DNA from 3 places in the Acinetobacter terrae genome. Region 1 is predicted to be linked to each of the others. Evidence: predicted binding sites of a transcription regulator. Region 1 holds the regulator's gene; each other region holds the start of a gene.
The links. Region 1 encodes PhoB, which activates phosphate uptake and scavenging genes when phosphate is short. Its sites were predicted from a motif close to TGTCATNAANCTGTCATAA; they were not measured.
Positions count from the first base shown of each region.

Region 1 (7,047 bases):
TGTGAAAAATACGTGAATCAATTTATTCAGGAATTTCCTTTACGTAGCGTGGAAATTGGGCAGGGAACCGTAATCAAGCGTGCTTTGCCAAGTCGCCATAAACGCTTAATTGGAGCATGGTGTTTCTTGGATCATGCCGGTCCCGTGACTTTTCCGCAAGGTGATGGCCTGGATGTTGGCCCTCATCCACATATGGGGTTGCAGACCTTCACCTGGATGATTGAAGGCACCATGATGCATACTGATAGTTTGGGCACAAAACAGTTACTTCGCCCGAAACAGGTCAATTTAATGACAGCCGGTTATGGGATTTCACATACTGAAGTTGCACCGGAAACTGAAACCCATATGCATGCTGCACAGCTCTGGATTGCGTTGCCAGATGATAAAATGAATATGGCCCCCTGTTTTGAGCACTATCCAGAACTGCCTGTGGTTGAAAAAGATCAGGTCGAATTTACCGTATTGGTCGGCGAGTTTCTAAAAACTAAATCACCGGTAGCCGTACATACGGAATTACTCGGGGTTGATTTAACGGCAAAAGAATCGACCACCACCCGAATTAAACTCAATCCAAAATTTGAATACGGTTTCATGGCCTTGGATGGGGGAGCTGTCGTGAATGGTCATGAACTGACTGAAGACAATATGGTTGTTCTTGAGCCGGGTGTTACTGAAATTGAAATTCAGCTCCATGCGGGCAGCCGTATTCTACTGTTGGGTGGTGAACCTTTTGAGTCGCCAATATTGCTGTGGTGGAATTTTGTCGGTCGTACTCAGGAAGAACTTTGCAATGCTCGTGACCACTGGATTGAACAACATGAACGCTTTGGCAATATTGCTGATTATCCTGGACCACGCTTAGAAGCGCCGGCATTCCCAGATAAAATGCGTGCCTCTAAATAAAGATAAAATTTAAAATAAAGATAACATTTAGGAATCATCCTCCTCATGGCCATTATTGCAAATGCAGAAGTACATCGCTTGGCTGAACCTTGGTCGGGCGAGATCAAGACGGGTATACACCAATTTATGACTGATAAACCCGAATCTTTTGGTGGGCAAGATAAAGGTCCTGCACCTTATGATTTGATTTGTTCAGGTCTGATTTCTTGTACCATGATTACGCTGCGCATGTATGCCAGTCATAAAGGCATAGAGCTGGGGGAGTTTTCTGTTGAAGCTGATTTTAATGCCAATAAAGAAGGCAAAGAATGGATTGAACGTCGTTTGTCTTTTGCGCAGCCCTTGTCGGATGAGCTAAAGCAAAAGGTTTTAGAGATCAGCAATAAAACGCCAGTGACCAAAACATTATTACGTAGCCTAGACATTAATACTGTACTTGTCTAAGTTGATGAACAGATCGAAATGACATTTTGTGTAAAGCAGGATGTCATTTTTTTAGGGCTATGCGTATAGTCAAAGCAGAAAAAATAGAGAGCAAAATAATGATTACATTGCACCACTTAGATCAATCGCGTTCTTTTCGAATTTTATGGGCGTTAGAAGAACTGGCTTTGGATTATCAGGTTAAATTTTATAAACGCTTACCCACTTTTGCTGCCCCTCCAGAATTAAAACTGGTTCATCCTTTAGCCAAAGCACCGGTATTGACCGATGCGGATCAAACCATTGCCGAATCTGCGGTGATTTTGCAATATCTGCAAGAAACCTATGATCAGCAACAGCAATTTAATCTGCAGAATAAAAAAGATCAGCAGCAATATCGCTATTGGATGCATTATGCGGAAGGTTCATTGATGCCTTTACTGGTGATGCAGTTGGTGATGAGCAACGTACCCAAACATGTACCATGGCTGGTAAAGCCGGTCGCGAAAAAAATTACATCAGGGGTAAAGGCAGGATTTATTCAACCGCGTTTAAAAGATCATATTAACTATCTGGAAGATTATCTGGCTAAGCATGAGTACGTGGCAGGGGCATTTTCTTTTGCCGATATTCAGATGGGTTTTCCGCTAGAAGCCCTGCAGTCGAGAACATCAGGGTCATATCCTTATATTGCGGCCTATGTAAAACGTTTGGCGGAGCGTCCGGCTTATCAGCGAGCAAAGTTTAAAGAACAGAATCTAGCTTCTTAGATTGAGCTAGATGTACTGTACGTCTAGCTCATGTGGTAGAGGCGTTCTTTAGGGAAGATTACTTTAAAGGTTGAGCCTTGGTTTTCTTTTGATTCGATTTCTAAGTGTGCGCCATGTTGCATGAGCACATGTTTCACAATGGCCAACCCTAAACCTGTTCCGCCAGTTTGACGGCTACGGGCACTATCGACACGATAGAAACGCTCGGTTAAACGCGGCAGATGTTTGGGATCAATCCCGATCCCGGTATCTTCAACAGTAAAGATACCGTGCTCGCCATCATCATGCCAACCCATAGTAATGGTTCCGCCCTTAGGCGTGTATTTAATGGCATTGGTAATCAGGTTGCTGAAGGCGCTGGCAAGTTCGGTATCTGAACCAATCAGGTCACAATGACTGTCGATATCTAAATTCAGCGTGTGGTGATAGTCAACGTTGTAGGCTTGAGCATCATCAAACAGCTGGTTCATCAGACTCGGCATTTCAATAATCTGATTTTTGGCAATTTGCTTGTTGCTTTCTAAACGAGAGAGCAACAATAGGTCATTGACCAAGGCATTCATACGTCTGGTTTGTGCTTGCATCTGGTCAAAGGCACGTTTCCAACGTGGATTTAAATCTTCCTGATCGGTAAAGGTTTCAATATAACCACTGAGTACGGTCAGGGGCGTACGCAGTTCATGGGAAATATTGTCGACAAAGTCTTTACGCATTTGTTCCAGATTATGCATGCGGGTGACGTCATAGGCCACCAATAGACGGCTTTCACCACCAAAACGAGTCATTTTGACTTGCACATAATGGTCTTCAAAGGCTGAAGATTTCATTTTCAAGCCATCAGGTGCCTCGTCAATATGGTTGAAATATTGAATAAAATTCGGCTGACGCAGCAGGGTTAAAATATTACGCCCGCGATCTAAAGGCTGTATCCCGAGCAACTTTTCCGCTGCGGGATTCCACCATTCAATTTGGTGTAATTCATCAATCAAAACCACGGCTTCGGCCAGGGCAATCAGTGAAGATTGAGCACGATCAATTAAACCGACCATTTCTGCCTGAACAATACGTTCTTGGCGCTGGGCGCGATAAACATTAAACAGCAATGCGCCCCAGATGCCATCCAAGTTGGGCGGAACATCATAAGGGCGGTTGGAAATCCATTCATTTACCAAATACAGTGAACGGAGTTGCAAAGCAAAAAATATCGCGAAAGCGATGAAAATAAAAATCCAGAAATACCCAATCCCGATACCCATTAAACCTGCAATTAGCAGTAAAAAGGCGAGTAAACGTAAATCTTGCTTGGCAAAAGTCCATAAACTGCTGTAACGGAATCGTTTATGTTCTCGTGCAATTTCCGGGACGGGGTAGGGTTCATACATAAAACGCAATTTACCTAAAAAACGACTAACCTAAAGCGACATCCGCGCGGGTCGAAAAACGATAACCTGTGCCACGAACGGTTTGTATATAGCGGTCTACCCCAAAAGGTTCCAGCACTTTACGTAAACGGCGAATATGCACGTCAATGGTACGGTCTTCAATATATACGTTACCACCCCAAACCTGATCAAGCAATTGAGCACGGGTATAGGCACGTTCGGGATGAGTCATGAAGAATGCCAATAAACGGTATTCTGTGGGACCCATCTCTAAAATATTATCAGCATAACTGACGCGCTGGCTGACCGGATCAAGCATTAGACCATTGGCATCAATGGTTTTTTCACCACTTAAGGCATTGGCACGACGTAATACCGCTTTAATACGTGAAACCAGTTCTCGAGTCGAGAAAGGTTTGGTCATATAGTCGTCTGCACCCGCATCAAGACCTTGTACTTTATGGTCTTCTTCGCCACGTGCCGTCAGCATAATCACTGGAATTTCATTTAAGCTCTCGTCGCGTTTTAAGCGGCGGCACAGGTCAACCCCGCTGATACCACCCGGTAACATCCAATCTAGTAAAATAAGCGCAGGGCGTTGATCCACGATCATTTGGTGGGCTTGTTTGGCATCTTCTGCCTGTAAGCATTGAAAGCCTGCCATGTCTAAAGATGTGTGAATCATCTCTCGAATGGGAAGTTCGTCATCGACGATTAATATATAGTCATCTTTCACAACGCAATATCCTATTTGATGTTAACGGTGAACCGTTTTGTATTTATGACAGGCTTATTACAAAGATTAATTATGACAGTATCATTGCAGAAAAGGGCGATAGGCCAGTTTTCGCAAAGAAATGTGACAATTTTTATAGTGAAAAATGAACAATTTAAAATAAATCAGTCATCTAAATATAATGAATTCAACATATTGTATGAATTTCAATCTAAAGATTAAGATGAACTTTCTTTTTTCATTATTTTTTCTTTTTCTGAAAAAGTATCGAGCAAAGATAGAAAAACGATACTACAAGACGATAAAACCTCTTGCATCGATTGTTTAAAGCCACTGACCACCCAGCGAATCGCAATTTGAGTGACATAGCCATTCAAACCTGTTGCGACTAAAGAAATTTCACGTTCAGAACGGTCAATATGCGGCATCATTAACATGACAAAGGCATGAATCATACGGTCAAAACGCAACATGGTTTCATGAATAGTGGCTTGATTATGCAGCTCCTGAACCAGCATGGCATCGATATAAATAATCCGTGCCATACGTGGATTATCTTTTAATGTAGTGAGTAACGCCGTTAAGCCGGATTCAATCATTTTTCGCGGATCGGTCGATGCCTGCATGATGGCTTGCATGACATTGTGCTGCAATTGATCGATTAATTTTAAAAAGATGGTTTGAAAAAGCTCATCACTTTTCTTAAAAGATTCATAGAAATAGCGTTCAGTCAGTTTGGCTTCATTACAAATATCTTTTACCGTCACCGCAAAAAAACCATGCGTGCCATAGGCTTCAATGCCCGCTTCAATCAGCTTTTCACGACGTGCTTGTTTGCGCTCAGTTAAAGACAGGCCTTTAAATTGACGTTCTTTGGTTTTTGACGGCTTATTTTGTTTTTCTTCAAGATTTTCGTGTTGTTCAGTCATAAATATGGTGTGCCGAATTAAATCTGGGTTTTGCCCTATGTTAACAATAATTTATTCACAGACCTATGCTGAAAATGGCCAGATGGTCTTTGATCTTGCTATTGATCATATATTATATTGACAATGAGTATTGTCAAAATTATATTGGATGGATGAACTGCACATCATCACCACAGAAAAACAATCGAGATGTTTAGGTGAATGGTGCAGAAAAAATTGGAAAAGGATGAGTCATGAAAAATTTTAAAAATAAAGTCGCAGCAATTACCGGTGCGGGTTCAGGTATTGGTCAGCAATTGGCTGTACTTTTGGCAAAGCAAGGTTGTCATTTGTCCTTAAGTGATGTGAATGAACAAGGTTTAGCGCAAACGGCTGAATTGGTAAAACAAAGTCATGTACGTGTAACCACCCAAAAACTGGATGTGGCTGACCGTGATGCCATGAAAGAATGGGCTGCGGATACCGTGCAAAATCACGGTTCAGTCAACATGATTTTTAACAATGCGGGGGTTGCACTGGGTTCAACCGTTGAAGGGGCAAGTTACGAAGAACTGGAATGGATTGTGAATATTAACTTCTGGGGTGTGGTCTATGGCACCAAAGAGTTTTTACCTTTAATCAAGAAGTCCGGTGAAGGGCATATCATTAATATTTCCAGTCTGTTTGGTTTAACTGCACAACCGACCCAGTCTGCATATAATGCCACCAAATTTGCGGTACGTGGTTTCACTGAATCACTGCGTCAGGAACTGGACATGGAAAATTGTGGCGTGAGTGCGCTATGTGTTCACCCAGGCGGTATTCGTACCAATATTGCCAATGCAGCCAAGATGAATGACAGTATTCGAAGCTTAGGTATGCATCCGGAAAAATCGGCAGAATCCTTTAATAAATTATTACGTTGCCCACCAGAAGAAGCAGCACGTCAAATCATTGAAGCGGTGCAAAAAGATAAACGCCGTTTATTGATAGGTAATGATGCCAAAGCCATTGATTTGATGCAGCGCATTTTGCCGACCGGTTATCAGCGTGTCATGGCATTCGCTACAAAATTAGGCAATAAAAGCAAGAAATCTGCTTAAAACCAAAAGCGCTTAAAAACCCGCAAATGGCGGGTTTTTTTATGCCTTAAAATTGCGGTTTTCGAATATCCCAAAAGTATTTTTCCTTAAGTTTTAGCTTATAAATTGGAGCTGTAGCGGGTACTCGAAAAAGTAGCCTTATATCTAAAAATAAGAAATAAAAATAAAAAAACCAGCTGAATTTAAATAAGCAAGTGTTGAAATATCAACACACATACCGCGTTAAAACCAACATGTTTAGTTGGAATAAAATTAATAAATTGCGTTAAAACAATAATTTATATAGTTGGCATGGTTGTTGCGAAATAACAAGAACGAAAACATGAAGAATAGGCCAAAACCTATGCGTAATTTAAACCATTTAAAAGCAAAACCGCAGTGCTTGAGTATAGCCAACATGACTTCAGCTCATTTAGTGATGTGCATGACCATGTGTGGCTATACATGCTGTCGCTAACAGAAACTAATTTAAAAAAAATGGCTGTTGGATGATCTTGATTATTAATCACGTGAATCATCCGAAGTTCGTTTCAGGAAATAAAGAAAAACTGAAAAACAAACAGGCCGCATAACCCGTATTTCCCACGCACTACATTTACCTCAAGTCCTTGGCTTGGGGTTGGGGCAGCTTTGCGCTTTGGGGCACAAAAAAGAAGTGAAATTAGAGTATGAAAAAAACATCGTTAAATCTTGCAGTGGCATTGATTTTATCTGCAACCAGTCAATTGAGTTTTGCCAGTGATGCTGACTTAAAACAGCAGCTGAGCAGTTTGAAACAACAAATTGAAACCCTTCAACAACGCTTAAATGCTGTTGAAG
Region 1 covers NZ_NEGF01000007.1:51,276-58,322, reverse strand. Annotated here, with positions in the region: gene B9T23_RS09385 (pirin family protein) at 1-906, shown strand, start outside; gene B9T23_RS09380 (OsmC family protein) at 952-1,350, shown strand; gene B9T23_RS09375 (glutathione S-transferase) at 1,449-2,099, shown strand; gene phoR (phosphate regulon sensor histidine kinase PhoR) at 2,123-3,481, opposite strand; gene phoB (phosphate regulon transcriptional regulator PhoB) at 3,507-4,217, opposite strand; gene B9T23_RS09360 (TetR/AcrR family transcriptional regulator) at 4,436-5,146, opposite strand; gene B9T23_RS09355 (SDR family NAD(P)-dependent oxidoreductase) at 5,380-6,228, shown strand; gene B9T23_RS09350 (porin family protein) at 6,897-7,047, shown strand, end outside.

Region 2 (7,047 bases), on a different contig from region 1:
TTTAATTCGGCAGGAATGTCATCATAAATCGCCAACTGACCTGCATTCACAATCCCCATGGTCATGCCTTGTTGAATGGCATGGTAAAGGAAGACTGCATGAATCGCTTCACGAACTGGTTCATTTCCACGGAACGAGAACGATACGTTGGATACACCGCCAGAAATCATGGCATGCGGAAGGTTTTGTTTAATCCAGCCGGTTGCTTCAATGAAATCGACTGCGTAGTTGTTGTGTTCTTCAATACCGGTTGCAACTGCAAACACGTTCGGGTCAAAAATGATGTCTTCAGCCGGGAAGCCGACTTCATTGACCAAAATGTCATACGAACGTTTACAAATTTCACGCTTACGTGCTGCTGTATCGGCCTGACCAGCTTCGTCAAAGGCCATGACAATGACTGCCGCACCATACTGACGGCAAAGGCGCGCTTTTTCGACAAACTCGTCATAACCTTCTTTTAAGGAAATCGAGTTCACTACTGCTTTACCTTGTACGCATTTTAAGCCAGCTTCAATAATTTCCCATTTTGATGAGTCAATCATGAGCGGTACGCGGGAAATATCCGGTTCAGAGGCAATCAGATTGAGGAATTTCACCATCGCTGCTTGTGAATCCAGCATGCCTTCATCCATGTTGATGTCGACAATCTGTGCGCCACCTTGCACTTGATCTAAAGCCACTTCCAAAGCTTCGGTATAGTTTTCTTCACGAATCAAACGGGCGAATTTTTTTGAACCAGTCACGTTGGTACGTTCACCGACGTTTACAAACAAGGAATCTTTGGTGATGTTAAATGCTTCTAGACCTGAAAGACGGCAAGCGGGTTCAATCTCAGGAATCTGACGCGGTTTAATGTCTTTTACTGCATTATAAATTGCACGGATATGATCTGGAGTGGTACCACAGCAACCACCGGTAATATTGATTAAGCCACTTTCTGCAAATTCTTTAAGGAATGCTGCAGTTTGTTCAGGGGTTTCATCATAACCACCAAACGCATTTGGTAAACCTGCATTGGGATGCGCGGAAATAAACACATCAGCGACATCACCCACAGTTTTGACGTGTGGACGCATCGCATCTGCACCCAAGGCACAGTTAAAACCAACCGAAAGCAAATCACCATGACGAACCGAGTTCCAGAACGCTTCAGCAGTTTGACCAGTCAGGGTACGGCCTGAAGCATCGGTGATGGTGCCGGAAATCATTAACGGCAATTCATAACCCAACTGTTTGAATACTTCTTTCACTGCAAAAATCGCGGCTTTACAGTTCAAGGTATCGAATACAGTTTCAATTAACAGAATATCGGCACCGCCTTCAATCAGGGCGTGTGTCGCTTCAATATAGTTTTCTTTGAGGGCATCGAAGGTAATATTACGAAATGCCGGGTCATTTACATTCGGTGAGATCGAACAAGTACGAGATGTCGGTCCAAGCACACCGGCAACAAAACGTGGTTTGTCTGGTGTTGAATATTTTTTACATGCTTCTTTGGCAATACGCGCGGCTTCAAAGTTAATTTCGTGAACCAAGTCTTCCATGTGGTAATCAGACATTGAAACACGTGTGCCGTTGAAACTGTTGGTTTCAATAATGTCTGCACCGGCATCAAGGTAAGCTTCATGAATGCCTTGAATAATCTGCGGTTGAGTGAGGACTAAAAGGTCATTGTTGCCTTTCAGGTCAGATGCCCAGTCAGCAAAACGCTCACCACGATAATCCGCTTCTTCTAGTTTATGGCGTTGAATCATGGTACCCATGGCACCGTCAATAATCAGGATGCGTGTGGCGAGAAGCTCTTTCAGGGTGGCAAGCGTGGACATAAATAACCCCAATCCGATGGAATACAAAATGGGCATTATTTTAACAGAATTAGACTGTATTAGAGGAATATTCAGCCGACTTAGTGCAGTACAGCTTAAAATAAGCCCATTTGTGCTGAATTTTTCATCGAATTGAAATATGACCCCCTTAACATTCAACATGGAAAAGAAAAAGTTGAGTGATTGCTTGATCGGAAAGATTTTTTATACATGTATCCAGGTACTTTGAAATATTGAGGCACAAACTATTTTGGGCTTTAAATATTTTTAAATGATGGATTTAAAACAGTTCCACTCCCCAAGATAAGGTGGAGTGATTTAAAATAAGTCAATTATTAAAAATTGGCTTTATATGACAGCTTTTTGTCATATAATTGTCACAATTAAATTGAACAATAAGGGGATTTTATTATCCCCTTGAACCGTCTGCATGAATTCTAATATTCCTCCCGTCCAAGATCAGGCGCATTCAGCACCCGCGAAATCGACGAATGTGCATGTTGCTACACCTAAATTTTTTATGCCGGTGTTTCTTACGGTTATTATTTCTACTTTGGTGTACATCGGCTTTCAACTTTCTGCCGATTTGACACATGTTCCTGCATTAAGTTTATATTCCGTTATTCTGTTAGCGACCGCCTTGTTAATCGCTTTAGGCTTTGAATTTGTTAATGGTTTTCATGACACTGCCAATGCGGTAGCGACAGTCATTTATACCAATGCCTTGTCTGCACCTGTTGCTGTGATGTGGGCAGGTTTTTGTAATTTCCTTGGGGTGATGGTGGCAAGTGGCGCAGTAGCCTACGGCATCATTGCTTTATTGCCTGTTGAACTGATCATGAATGTCGGTTCAGGTGCAGGTTTTGCCATGGTTTTTGCCATGCTGATAGCCGCTATTTTATGGAACTTGGGTACCTGGTTCCTGGGTATTCCAGCGTCGAGTTCACATACTTTAATCGGTTCGATTTTAGGTGTGGGCATCATGAACTACCTGCTGAATTCGGGTAATGGTGCCAGTGGTGTCGACATGGACCAAGTGCTTAAAGTCGGTAAAGCACTGTTGTTTTCACCTTTGATTGGTTTCGCTTTTGCTGCGATTTTATTTCTGTTGGTGAAGAAAGTCTTTAAAAGACAAATGGAGTTGTTCCAACCTCCAAAAGGCAATAAACCACCACCACCTTTAATTCGTGCTATTTTGATTTTTACCTGTACCGGGGTAAGTTTTGCGCATGGTTCAAATGATGGCCAAAAAGGTATGGGCTTGATCATGCTGATCTTGATCGGTTGTGTACCTTTGGCGTACTCATTGAATAAAAATCTGGACGCAAATCATATCCAATCATTTGAACAGTTATCTGTGCAAACTGCGGCAGTTATTTATCCAAATCATCAGGATATTCCTGATACACAAGCTCGTGAAGTGTTGACCAAATATATTCAAACTAAAGTGATGTCACCTGAAGTGGTGCCTGCTTTGGCAAGTTTGACCGATCACTTGGGTAATCACGTTGCCGAATATGGTGATTTAAAAGATATTCCAGAAAAAGAAGTTTCGATTATTCGTAATGATATGTACTTAAGCACGACGGCATTCAAGCGTTTAGATAAAGCTGAACAGCTTCCTGTAATGTCAGAAAGTCAAGCCAAGACAGTCAAGGAATACCGTAAAAACCTCGATTCATTCCTGCAATATATTCCGACCTGGGTAAAAGTGGCAGTAGCGCTTGCGCTTGGTCTTGGAACCATGGTGGGCTGGAAACGTATTGTGGTGACAGTGGGTGAGCGTATTGGTAAAAGTCATATGACTTATGGCCAAGGCATGTCAGCCGAACTTGTTGCCATGACGACTATTGCCGCAGCAGATGGTTTAGGTATGCCAGTATCGACAACACACGTATTAAACAGTGCTGTTGCAGGTACCATGGTGGCCAATAAATCTGGCTTAAACTTCCAGATGGTACGCACCATTCTTTCAGCATGGATTTTCACGCTACCTGCTACGATTTGTTTATCAGGTGGTCTGTTCTGGTTGTTCTTACAGTTTGTTTAAGATATCTGTTTGAAATAAAAAAAGCTGCAATTGCAGCTTTTTTTATGCTCATAAATAAAGTTCTTGTTCATCAGGGATGAGGACTATATTCCGCAAGGGGTGAGGGAATTATAGAATGTAATCTACCTCTCCCTTGCGAACTCAGAATATATTCTGAGGATTCTCATCTCCTTAAAAGGAGAAAGAACTTCTGTAAAATAATGAAGGAATATATTCAATAAAAGTAATAGGAAAAACTACTTCTTAAACACTTTTAACATCTTCTTGATCGGTAGTTTTTCATTGGCAAAGCCATACAGTGCAGCAAAAGGCAGTGCGGTACGCGCCAAATAAGCCACACGCCATAAACCACCATGGTTGGCACCTTTCATCATCAACTCTAATGGATGATCCAAAGGCGTTTCCGGATTCGCTACCGATTCTGGATGACGCAAATCATAAATCCATAATGCTGCCATCAGTGCATTGGTCGTTTCAGGATGAAAAGATTCAACATCAAACAAACTTGCACCATTAAATGCGGCTTTCAATAACGGATTTTTAGTCACCGAATGCGTAGTGGTAGAGGGCGCAATATTGATGCTGACACGTTGTCCATAATGACGTGCCAGAGTCGCGCGCCATTGCTGAATGCGTTTTGCCAAAGCATAGTTTGGACCTTGCTCCACCACCAAGCAGTCTGCAATTCCATATTCATGGCCATTATCACAGCTGATTAATGCATCCAGATTTTTCTTGAAAAAGTGTTGAGCAGAAATCATCGAAATGCTTTCACTGATGATACGTTGCGATTTTGAGCGCTGTAGTAACTTAAGATTTGAAGCCTCTACAATTTCTTTAGGAATGGCATAGACATCAGTCGGGGTACACATGAACATTAGACTGGTGTCAGCCTTTTGCTCACTGACATACTGCATAATGCTGTCCATGGCCATGGATACGCGGACGTGTTTTTCACCATCTAGATAGGCAATCGCTGCAAGGTCTAGCTGACGTTCACTCTGGATTAGCCAATGGGCAATTTCAGGGGTTTGAGTGAGTAAATCGGCCCCCAATTTTTCTTTCAGTGTGGCAGTTGGAGTATCTTCTGCCAATTTTTCCGCACAGGGTGCATATAGGGTGGCATTGCCTTGTTGGACGGTGTTTAAAATTCTGTCCCAAACACGGCTATTGGGTAAGTCGACGGCCACAATATTGGCTTTCCATTTAGACAACCAGGTCAGTGGGCCGGCTTCAGAACCTGCACCAAATAAGACCATGGTGCGATCAGAAAGATCAAACCATTCAGGATGTGCATGTGCAGCACGTAAAGCATCGGCATGGCTGGGCTCGATAATGCCTGCACCTTGCCAGGTTTGAATTTGATCGAGTAAAGCTTGACCTTGTAATTTTTGCCCTTTATAAGGCACATACCATTCAGGGGCCGACTCACTTTCACCTTTCAGCTGAACCGTATACAAATTGGCTGTATCGATATCCTTCATGATGTCTTTCAGTAAATAGCGCTGACCATTTCTATAAAAGTCAAAGCTATGATGGGCCTTGTGTAAGCCTTGTTTTGCAATGCTAATTGGATTATTGATGTTACGAATGCCTTGTTCAACCAAGGCTTTAAAATAGATAGGATAACGCTTACGCCAGTTTTTTTCCGCAAGGGCATTCATTGATGCCTTGTTGTCAACAATCGATAAAGCTTCAGCAATAATTTCTTTGCCTGTCTGGGAGCTGCTGGGTTTATTGCTGGTGGGATTGATAGGGAATTGAAGACCATCTAATGAAGTGGACATGCAAAAAATCTCGTTTTTTTGATCATTAATATACAGATGTCTACATTATCTATGCCAAATTGATTTGATGGGTAGCATTTAATGACAAAATTGTGTAAATCTTTTTCAAAAGAAACGGCAAAACAGGAGCCGAAGCTCCTTGATGTGTAAATATTATCATTTCAGTATTATTTAGAAATGCCTTCAGAAATTTCTTTCAGCATGAATGCAGTATTATCCAGACCTGCGCCAGTAATATACCAGGCATCAGCATTCACAAAAATAACGCGATTCTGTTTTACCGCTTGAGACTGCCCCAAAATAGGATGGGTTTTAATGCCTTCCTTGGTGGCATATTTCTGGGTATTCACCGCACCACGATCCAGCACAATCAAATAATCCGGATTTTGTTGAATAGCAGACTTTAACAGTTCAGCATTTTTCTTTTGTGCTGCTAAAGCTTCTGCAGATCCAGCTTCAGGGCGGGCAGTATCCGTTTTTTCAGTCAGCGGAAGAACAGATTTAAAACCCGTTAACTCATGGATAAAACCAAAACGGTCATTTGCTGCATGCGGCATATAATGATCTCCGACAGCAAAGAGCATCACTGCTGATTTATTGGCGGTATGTTGCTGCACTTTCATCTGTAATTGATCTAAATCTTTTAATTTTTTATCGGCAATATCTTCACGCTTAAAGGCTTTAGCGAGATTTAAGGTGCGATTTTTCAAATCACTCATGTAATGGTTGGTATTGGCAGAAAGGTCTACCGTTGCTGCAATTGGTTGCAAGCTTTCAAGTGTTTTCGCTGAACGACCACCGACAAAAATTAAATCGGGTTTTAACTGTTTTAATTGATCTAAATCAGGTTCAAAAAGACTTCCTGCTTTCACAAACTGAGCTTGATTATATGTGGCTAAGCTGCTTGTAAAAGTGGTTTTAGGCACAATTTGAGCCTGAATGTTTAAGGCATTTAAAGTATCTAAAATGGAGAGGTCATAGACTGCAATTTTTTTCGGCGTTTGTTTGAGTTCAATGTTTTGCTTTTCTGTTGCCAGATTGAAACTTGCACTATGTGCCAAACTATTCAATCCCACTGAAGCCAAAATGGTGCTTAAAAATAATGCCTGAGTTTTCATTCGCAAGTGATCTTCTCTTAAATTTGTGCGACAGGGTAACAAAGAAATTAGATTTATTAAATAATAATCATTAACAAATAGGAATTATTTTATTTTTTGCCGTAAAAAAAGACGCTGAAAATTCAGCGTCTTGGAATATTTATAAGTGAACAATAAACTTTAGAAAGGTAATTGGATCAACTTGTTCAAAAAGTGTGGAACAATACGAGGTTCAAGAATGATGGTCATGATCACCCCATATGCAGCGCCCCAAAGATGTGCAC
Region 2 covers NZ_NEGF01000005.1:155,734-162,780, reverse strand. Annotated here, with positions in the region: gene metH (methionine synthase) at 1-1,829, opposite strand, end outside; gene B9T23_RS07750 (inorganic phosphate transporter) at 2,260-3,879, shown strand; gene B9T23_RS07745 (hypothetical protein) at 4,116-5,666, opposite strand; gene B9T23_RS07740 (ABC transporter substrate-binding protein) at 5,834-6,784, opposite strand; gene B9T23_RS07735 (rhomboid family intramembrane serine protease) at 6,944-7,047, opposite strand, start outside.
Region 2: the regulator PhoB is predicted to act here: its motif matches at 2,180-2,198, upstream of B9T23_RS07750 (inorganic phosphate transporter).

Region 3 (7,047 bases), on a different contig from region 1:
ATAGGTCGTTGCTTCATTTAAGGCATGTGCCAAGCCGACTGCACCTTCTCTATTTTTCATGATCAGGTGTAATGCCATGCGCTGAGCCGATTTCGGCCCAACACTTGGCAAAATACGTAAAGCTTGTACCAGTTGATCAAATCGATCACTAAACACTAAACGTATTCCTTAGAATAAACCAGCAAGGCCTGGTGGCAAGCCCATACCAGAGTTAGCCGCTTTCATTCGTTCTTCAGAAACCGCTTCAGCCTGACGTGCAGCATCATTCATGGCAGCAGCGATCAAGTCTTCAATCATATCTGCATCTTCTTGAAGAAGTTCAGGATTGATTTCGATACGTTTTACCACGTTACGGCAAGTCATGGTCACTTTCACCAAGCCACCGCCTGCTTCAGCATGAACTTCTGTTTGAGCAAGCTCTTCTTTGGCTTTTTTCATGTTGCTTTCAACATCTTTCTGCATGCGCTGCGCTTGCTGCATCAACATATTAATGTTCATAAAATTCTCCGAACAATCAATTTCTAAATCAATGTTTATAAAAAATTAGATTAAATCTAAACCACGACTAATGTCGCGAATAATATCATCAATATCTTCTAAACCAACAGATACACGAATTAAACCTTCACGAATACCTGCAGCTTCTTTCGCTTCCGCTGAGAGTTTACCGTGAGTTGTCGTCGCTGGGTGAGTAATTGTCGATTTCGCATCACCTAAATTACCGGTGATAGATATAAATTGGGTATTGTCGATGACTTTCCAAGCCCCTTCACGACCACCTTTTACTTCAAACGAAACAATACCGCCAAAACCAGTTTGTTGCTTCGCTGCAAGCTCATGACCCACATGCGAAGTTAAACCAGCGTAATACACTTTTTCAACTTTTTCATGGTTGTTCAAGAATTCAGCCAGTTTCTGTGCACTTGCTGAATGTTCACGCATACGTAAACGTAAAGTTTCCAGACCTTTCAAGAATACCCAAGCGTTAAATGGGCTCATTGATGGACCGGTGGTACGTACATAACCAAATACTTCTTCAAGCAGTTTGTGGTTACCGACTACGGCGCCACCCAAAGCACGGCCTTGACCATCAAGATATTTAGTCGCCGAGTAAACCACCAAGTCCGCGCCAAATTTAATCGGCTGTTGCAAGACTGGAGTACAGAAGCTGTTATCAATCGCAAGTAATGCACCATTGGCATGGGCAAGATCTGCCAAGGCTTGAACATCAGCAACTTCAGCAAGCGGATTGGATGGAGATTCTACAAACAATAGTTTGGTTTCAGGCTTGATGGCATTTTTCCATGCCTGCAAATCTGTCAAATCAACAAAATCAACAGTTACACCAAATTTAGCCACGTATTTTTCAAACAAAGATACAGTCGAACCAAACACGGCGCGTGAACAGATAACATGATCGCCCATTTTCAAATAGGACATTGCAACAGCCATAATGGCTGCCATACCAGAACTGGTTGCCACAGCACGTTCAGCACCTTCCAAAGCTGCTAAACGTTTTTCGAACATCGCTACAGTCGGATTGGTAAAACGTGAATAAATATTTCCCGGTTCTTGACCCGAAAATTTAGCGGCTGCTTCTGCTGCATTTTCATAAACAAATGAAGATGTCAGGAAAATTGGCTCGCTGTGTTCACCTTCAAAACTACGTGTATGACCTGTACGAATGGCTAAAGTATCTAATTGGTATTCAATGTCGTCTTGTTGGCTCATCTTTCCTACCCAGTCCTTGGACTGCCGTTGCTAATAATTGCCAACATTTTGAGCGCCTATGGTATTTAAGGTCAAGGTATAATCCATAATTATCGCCTACACTTCGATCAATCCACTCATATGTTAGTACCCGCAGCAATGATTCAAGTTAAAAATAAAATTGCCAAACAGAAAAGCAAGCTTAAAAACCTGTCGACCCGTTTGTTTAATTCAAAATCGCTAGTTTTATCGCAAACTACGCCCTATGAAATCATTGCAGAGTACAAACAAACCCGTATTCGTTATTACGCCTCGCCGGATAGACAATATAAAGAACCACTGGTTTTTGTTGCACCTCTGGCAATCAGCATGGCCATTTATGACTTATACCCTTACCGTTCATTGGTAAAGCATTTTCAAAATAGTGGTTTTGATGTCTATTTAGTGGAATGGGGTCAATACAACTATAAAGACCGTTTCCTCAATTTCATGTCATTTATTGATGATGCAATCCCCCATTGCATTGCCCAAATTCGTCAGCATTCCAACAGCGATGAAATTTCACTGCATGGCTGGAGTATGGCCGGTGTATTTGTCATGCTGTATTGCGCACTGCATAAACCGAACTACGTTAAAAATTTAATTGTATTGGGCAGTCCGGTGGACAGTCATGCCTCGGGTCGTACCGGTAAACTTTTTCAAAAGGTCAATCAACTCATTACCAAAAATAAAGCGCTGCAAAACAAAATCTATTCCGAAACTTTACCTAAATCGCTGCTCCATACTCCGGGAGTATTAAATTCATTCGGGTTTAAAATTATTGATCCTATTGGATGGATTCAAAGTCAAAAGCAGCTGCTGCTGAATCTGGATAACACGCAAGTTTTGTATGAGCACGCGACGATGGGACGCTTCCTCAACCGCATGATTGATTATCCCGGTGGGATCAATCAGGACATGATTTTTAATGTCTGGCTACAAAATCCACTAAAAAATGGCATTATCCAATTACAAGATAAGAATATCGAATTAAAGAATATCGAGTGCTCTGTATTGGTGGGTGCGGGTCGTAGCGATCAGATTGTATCTATAGAAGCGGTTAAGCCTTTAATTGAATTGACAAATAGTCCAGATGTCACGTTTACTCTTATCCCCGGTGGTCATTTAGGGCTGATGTCCAGCCGAGCCAGTGCCAATGAGTTCTGGCCATTTATGACCACTTGGCTAAAACACAGATCAAGCAAAATATAAAGGACACATCATGATTCAGTCAGTTGCATTCATCGGCTTAGGGGCTATGGGTTACCGCATGGCAGCACATTTGCCTCAACATTTCGACACGGTCTATGTATGGAACCGTAATTTCGAAAAAGCCAAACAACATGCAACTGAATTTGGCACTCAGGCAGTCGAACTGGAACAAGCGGTTCAGGCAGATATCATTTTTTCTTGCCTGCCGACCAGTAAAGAAGTGGAAGATCTCATTGCAACGATTCAGATTAAATCTGGCGCGATATGGGTAGATTGCACCAGTGGTGTTCCTGAATCTGCAAAAAACTTAGCAAAGCAACTCAAATTACAAAATGTAGATTTCCTTGATGCACCTGTCAGTGGTCAAACCATTGGTGCAGAAAATGCTACGTTGACTGTGATGATTGGTGGAGAAGCTACAGCTTTTGAAAAAGCCCTGCCCGCTATTCAAGCCTTCGGCAAACTGATTAAACATGTCGGTGGCCCAGGTGCAGGATTTGCAGTTAAAGCAGTAAACAATATGTTATTGGCTGTAAATCTTTGTTCAGTTGCCGAAGGTTTTACTGCCCTCAAAGCACATGGCGTAAACTTGAACGAAGCCTTAGATTGTATTAATGCATCCAGTGGTAAAAGCGGTGTCACGGAAACTGTTTTACCGCAGCGTATTTTAAACCGTAGTTTTCCTCTGACCTTTGCCCTACCGTTATTAGCCAAAGATACCGGTATTGCTTTAGACTTGGTTCGTGAAGCCAAACTTTCTGCGCCAGTCATTGCCCTCACCCAAAGTTTAATTCAGGCTTCCAGTAATTTAGCTGAAAAAGACAGTGACTTTTCTAGCGCTGTAAAAATGTACGAATCATGGAGTAAAATTACACTTGAGTAATAACTCGCCATTGAATAATGATAACGAAACCTAATATTGTGATTATGTGTTATACACAATGTTCTTACAGAGGAAACTCTCATGACTAAGTTAAGTTTTGCAATTTTTGCTAGTGTTGCAACTTTTATTGGGGCAAGTGCTTTTGCAGCAACGCCAGAGCAAGAATGTCAAAAATTGAAAAATGACCATGATGTCATTTACGCATCTAAAGGTTTTTGCTTTAAAGACCCGGATGCAAAGGCGAAGTTTGGCAATGATAATTGCTATACAACTAAACCAAAATTTTCAGAAAAAGAGCAACAACGACTTGACGCTATCAAAGATCGTCAGAAAGAATTGAACTGTAAATAATTACAGTACACAATCACTTTCAAGGATTAGACATGCTTTACGATGATCAAAATATTTTTGCACGAATTATCCGCAACGAAATTCCTGCAATTAAAGTGTATGAAGACGATCAAGTTCTCGCTTTTATGGACATCATGCCTCAAGCTGAAGGTCACACGCTGGTCATCCCTAAAACACCTGCTATAACATTGCTTGATCTACCTCCTGACGCTGCTGCTTACACCATTCAAATTGTGCAAAAAGTTGCGCAAGCGATGGAAATAGCACTTGAAGTAAAAGGCATTGTACTGATGCAACTTTCAGGCGCATCCGCTGGTCAGACTGTGCCGCATGTACATTTTCACCTTATTCCAAGTTCGGTTCATGAATTAGGTAAGCATGCTTTGCACATGGGTGATCAAGAAAAAATCCAAGCCTTGGCGGAAAAAATTAAAGCCGCACTTTGATTTAAAATGAATCCAAAAAATGGAGCTTTGGCTCCATTTTTTTATAAATACAGAATAAAAAAGAAATATTTAGTTTAAAGATCAATCTAAACGCGTCATCAAACTGTCATTTGTCATTCACTTTTTTGTCACAAAGATTACAGATACTGCATAGCAAGTTGGTGAGCTTCTGTAACTTTTTGTACTTAAGCAAACTAAAAAGAAGTGTTAAGTAAGGCGAATGCCATTTAGAACCGTGTTTTGGAGAAATCTCAATGAAAAAATTGCTTCTCGCTACTGTAGTAGCGGCTATGGGGATGAGTGCAGCACAAGCAGCACCAACTGTATATGGTAAATTGAATGTAAGTGTTGACAGCTATGATAATGGTACAGATTCAGTCACTGAATTAAACTCCAATGCTTCACGTCTTGGTGTTAAAGGTGAAGAAAAACTGACTGATAAACTTGCTGCTATTTACCAAGCCGAATGGGAAGTAGATGTAGATGGTGGTGATGACGTATTTAAAAAACGTAATATCTTCGCTGGTTTAAAGTGGGCTGATGTAGGTACATTAAAAGCAGGTATTATAGATACCCCATTTAAAGACGCTGCTGGTGGATACCGTGACGTATTTAATGACTACGCACATGCTGACATCAAAGAAATGATGTATGGTGAAGAGCGTGTAGAAAATGTCATTGGGATTGAAACCGATCCTAAACTGATGGGTGGTTTAGTATTTGCACTTCAAGCTCAACAAGGTGAGTCTACCACTGAAACAACTAAATATACTGATGGAGCACGTGACAGCATTGGTGATGGTATCTCTACTTCACTTTCATATGCCAATAAAGATTTAGGCTTCGAAGGCGTGATTGCAGGAAACTTCAAATCTGTAGGCGACTTCGCTGCTGTCGGTATCTCAAATGCTCCTGCTGATGCAATCCGTGTAGGTGGTTCTTTCGACCTAGGTAAAATTGGTGCTACCGGTTTATCTGTAGGTGCAATGTGGCAAACTGCTGAGATTTCAGATTATACCAATCTTAAAGGATTAACTCTCGATAATCCCGCTACACTAGCAGTTAATGAAGCTTATGCAGGTGACTATAACAAAGTAGAAGAAGATGCATGGTTAATCTCTGCAACTTACAAACTTGCAAATACACCGTGGACTTTTAAAGCCCAATATCAACAAGCTGATACTGACTATGCAGTACTGGGTGGTGCATCGGGTGATAGCTCTGTAGACCAATGGGGTATTGGAGCAGATTACAAATTAAATAGCCAAACCAAATTGTTTGCTAACGCAGTTCAGCGTGAATGGGATAACTCACCTAAAAAAGGTAACGCTGATGAAAGTGTTTACGGTTTAGGTATGGAAATCAAATTCTAGAATTCAAAATATCCAACATGAGACTGCCTGAGGGCGGTCTTTTTTATTTAAACTAAATTTTCATAACAGCTTTGATGAATAGAATATTTAATTCCACAACCCTATTATTCTCTTTTTTAAAAGTCCTTTAATTTTAATTAAAATATGAATCAATCTCATTTAATAAATATTTTTTTAATTATATACGACTGTTTTAGTCGGATTTAAATACAACACTTAACTGCTTTAGTCAACTTCAAATATAATACATGACCATTTTAGTTGGGATTAAAAACATTAATACAAAGCTTTTTAGTCTACTTTAAAGCAAATAAATATTAGTTTATTTTTTAACATATACAACAAACAAGTTATTGTTTTTACTAATTTAAATAATATATTTTTATTTTAACTGTTTAATCTATTTATTTTTAGTTACTTTTTGTTTAATAATATCCATTATGTTTTAAAAATAGGCTTATTTGCATGAGCTTAATACCCAAAGATTTTAATCAACGATTAGTTCGCGAGATAACAATCATATTAATAATTAAGATTGCTCTCTTGTTGACGATTAAACATATCTGGTTCGACGCCCCCACTATTCCCAAAAATTTTGACTCTCAAGTTGCCGAGCGTATCGCCGGCAGTCCTTCCCAAATCAAGGAGACACGTTGATGATTTCTGAAAGCGTGGTCGATCTTTCGCGGTTCCAATTTGCAATGACCGCGTTGTATCACTTTATTTTTGTACCTCTTACTCTTGGTCTGGCTTTTATTCTTGCCATTATGGAAACCACCTATGTGATTTCCGGTAAAGAAATTTATAAAGACATGACTAAATTCTGGGGAAAACTTTTTGGTATTAACTTCGCTTTAGGGGTGACCACTGGTTTAACCATGGAATTCCAGTTTGGTACAAACTGGGCGTACTATTCGCATTATGTCGGTGACATTTTCGGCGCTCCACTGGCGATTGAAGGCCTGATGGCATTCTTCCTGGAATCAACTTTTATTGGTTTATTCTTCTTCGGATGGGATCGACTTTCTAAAGT
Region 3 covers NZ_NEGF01000004.1:15,668-22,714, forward strand. Annotated here, with positions in the region: gene recR (recombination mediator RecR) at 1-156, opposite strand, end outside; gene B9T23_RS05740 (YbaB/EbfC family nucleoid-associated protein) at 169-498, opposite strand; gene B9T23_RS05745 (O-succinylhomoserine sulfhydrylase) at 544-1,731, opposite strand; gene B9T23_RS05750 (alpha/beta fold hydrolase) at 1,870-2,961, shown strand; gene B9T23_RS05755 (NAD(P)-dependent oxidoreductase) at 2,972-3,844, shown strand; gene B9T23_RS05760 (YARHG domain-containing protein) at 3,926-4,195, shown strand; gene B9T23_RS05765 (HIT family protein) at 4,228-4,641, shown strand; gene B9T23_RS05770 (porin) at 4,896-6,014, shown strand; gene cydP (cytochrome oxidase putative small subunit CydP) at 6,480-6,671, shown strand; gene B9T23_RS05780 (cytochrome ubiquinol oxidase subunit I) at 6,671-7,047, shown strand, end outside.
Region 3: the regulator PhoB is predicted to act here: its motif matches at 4,735-4,753, upstream of B9T23_RS05770 (porin).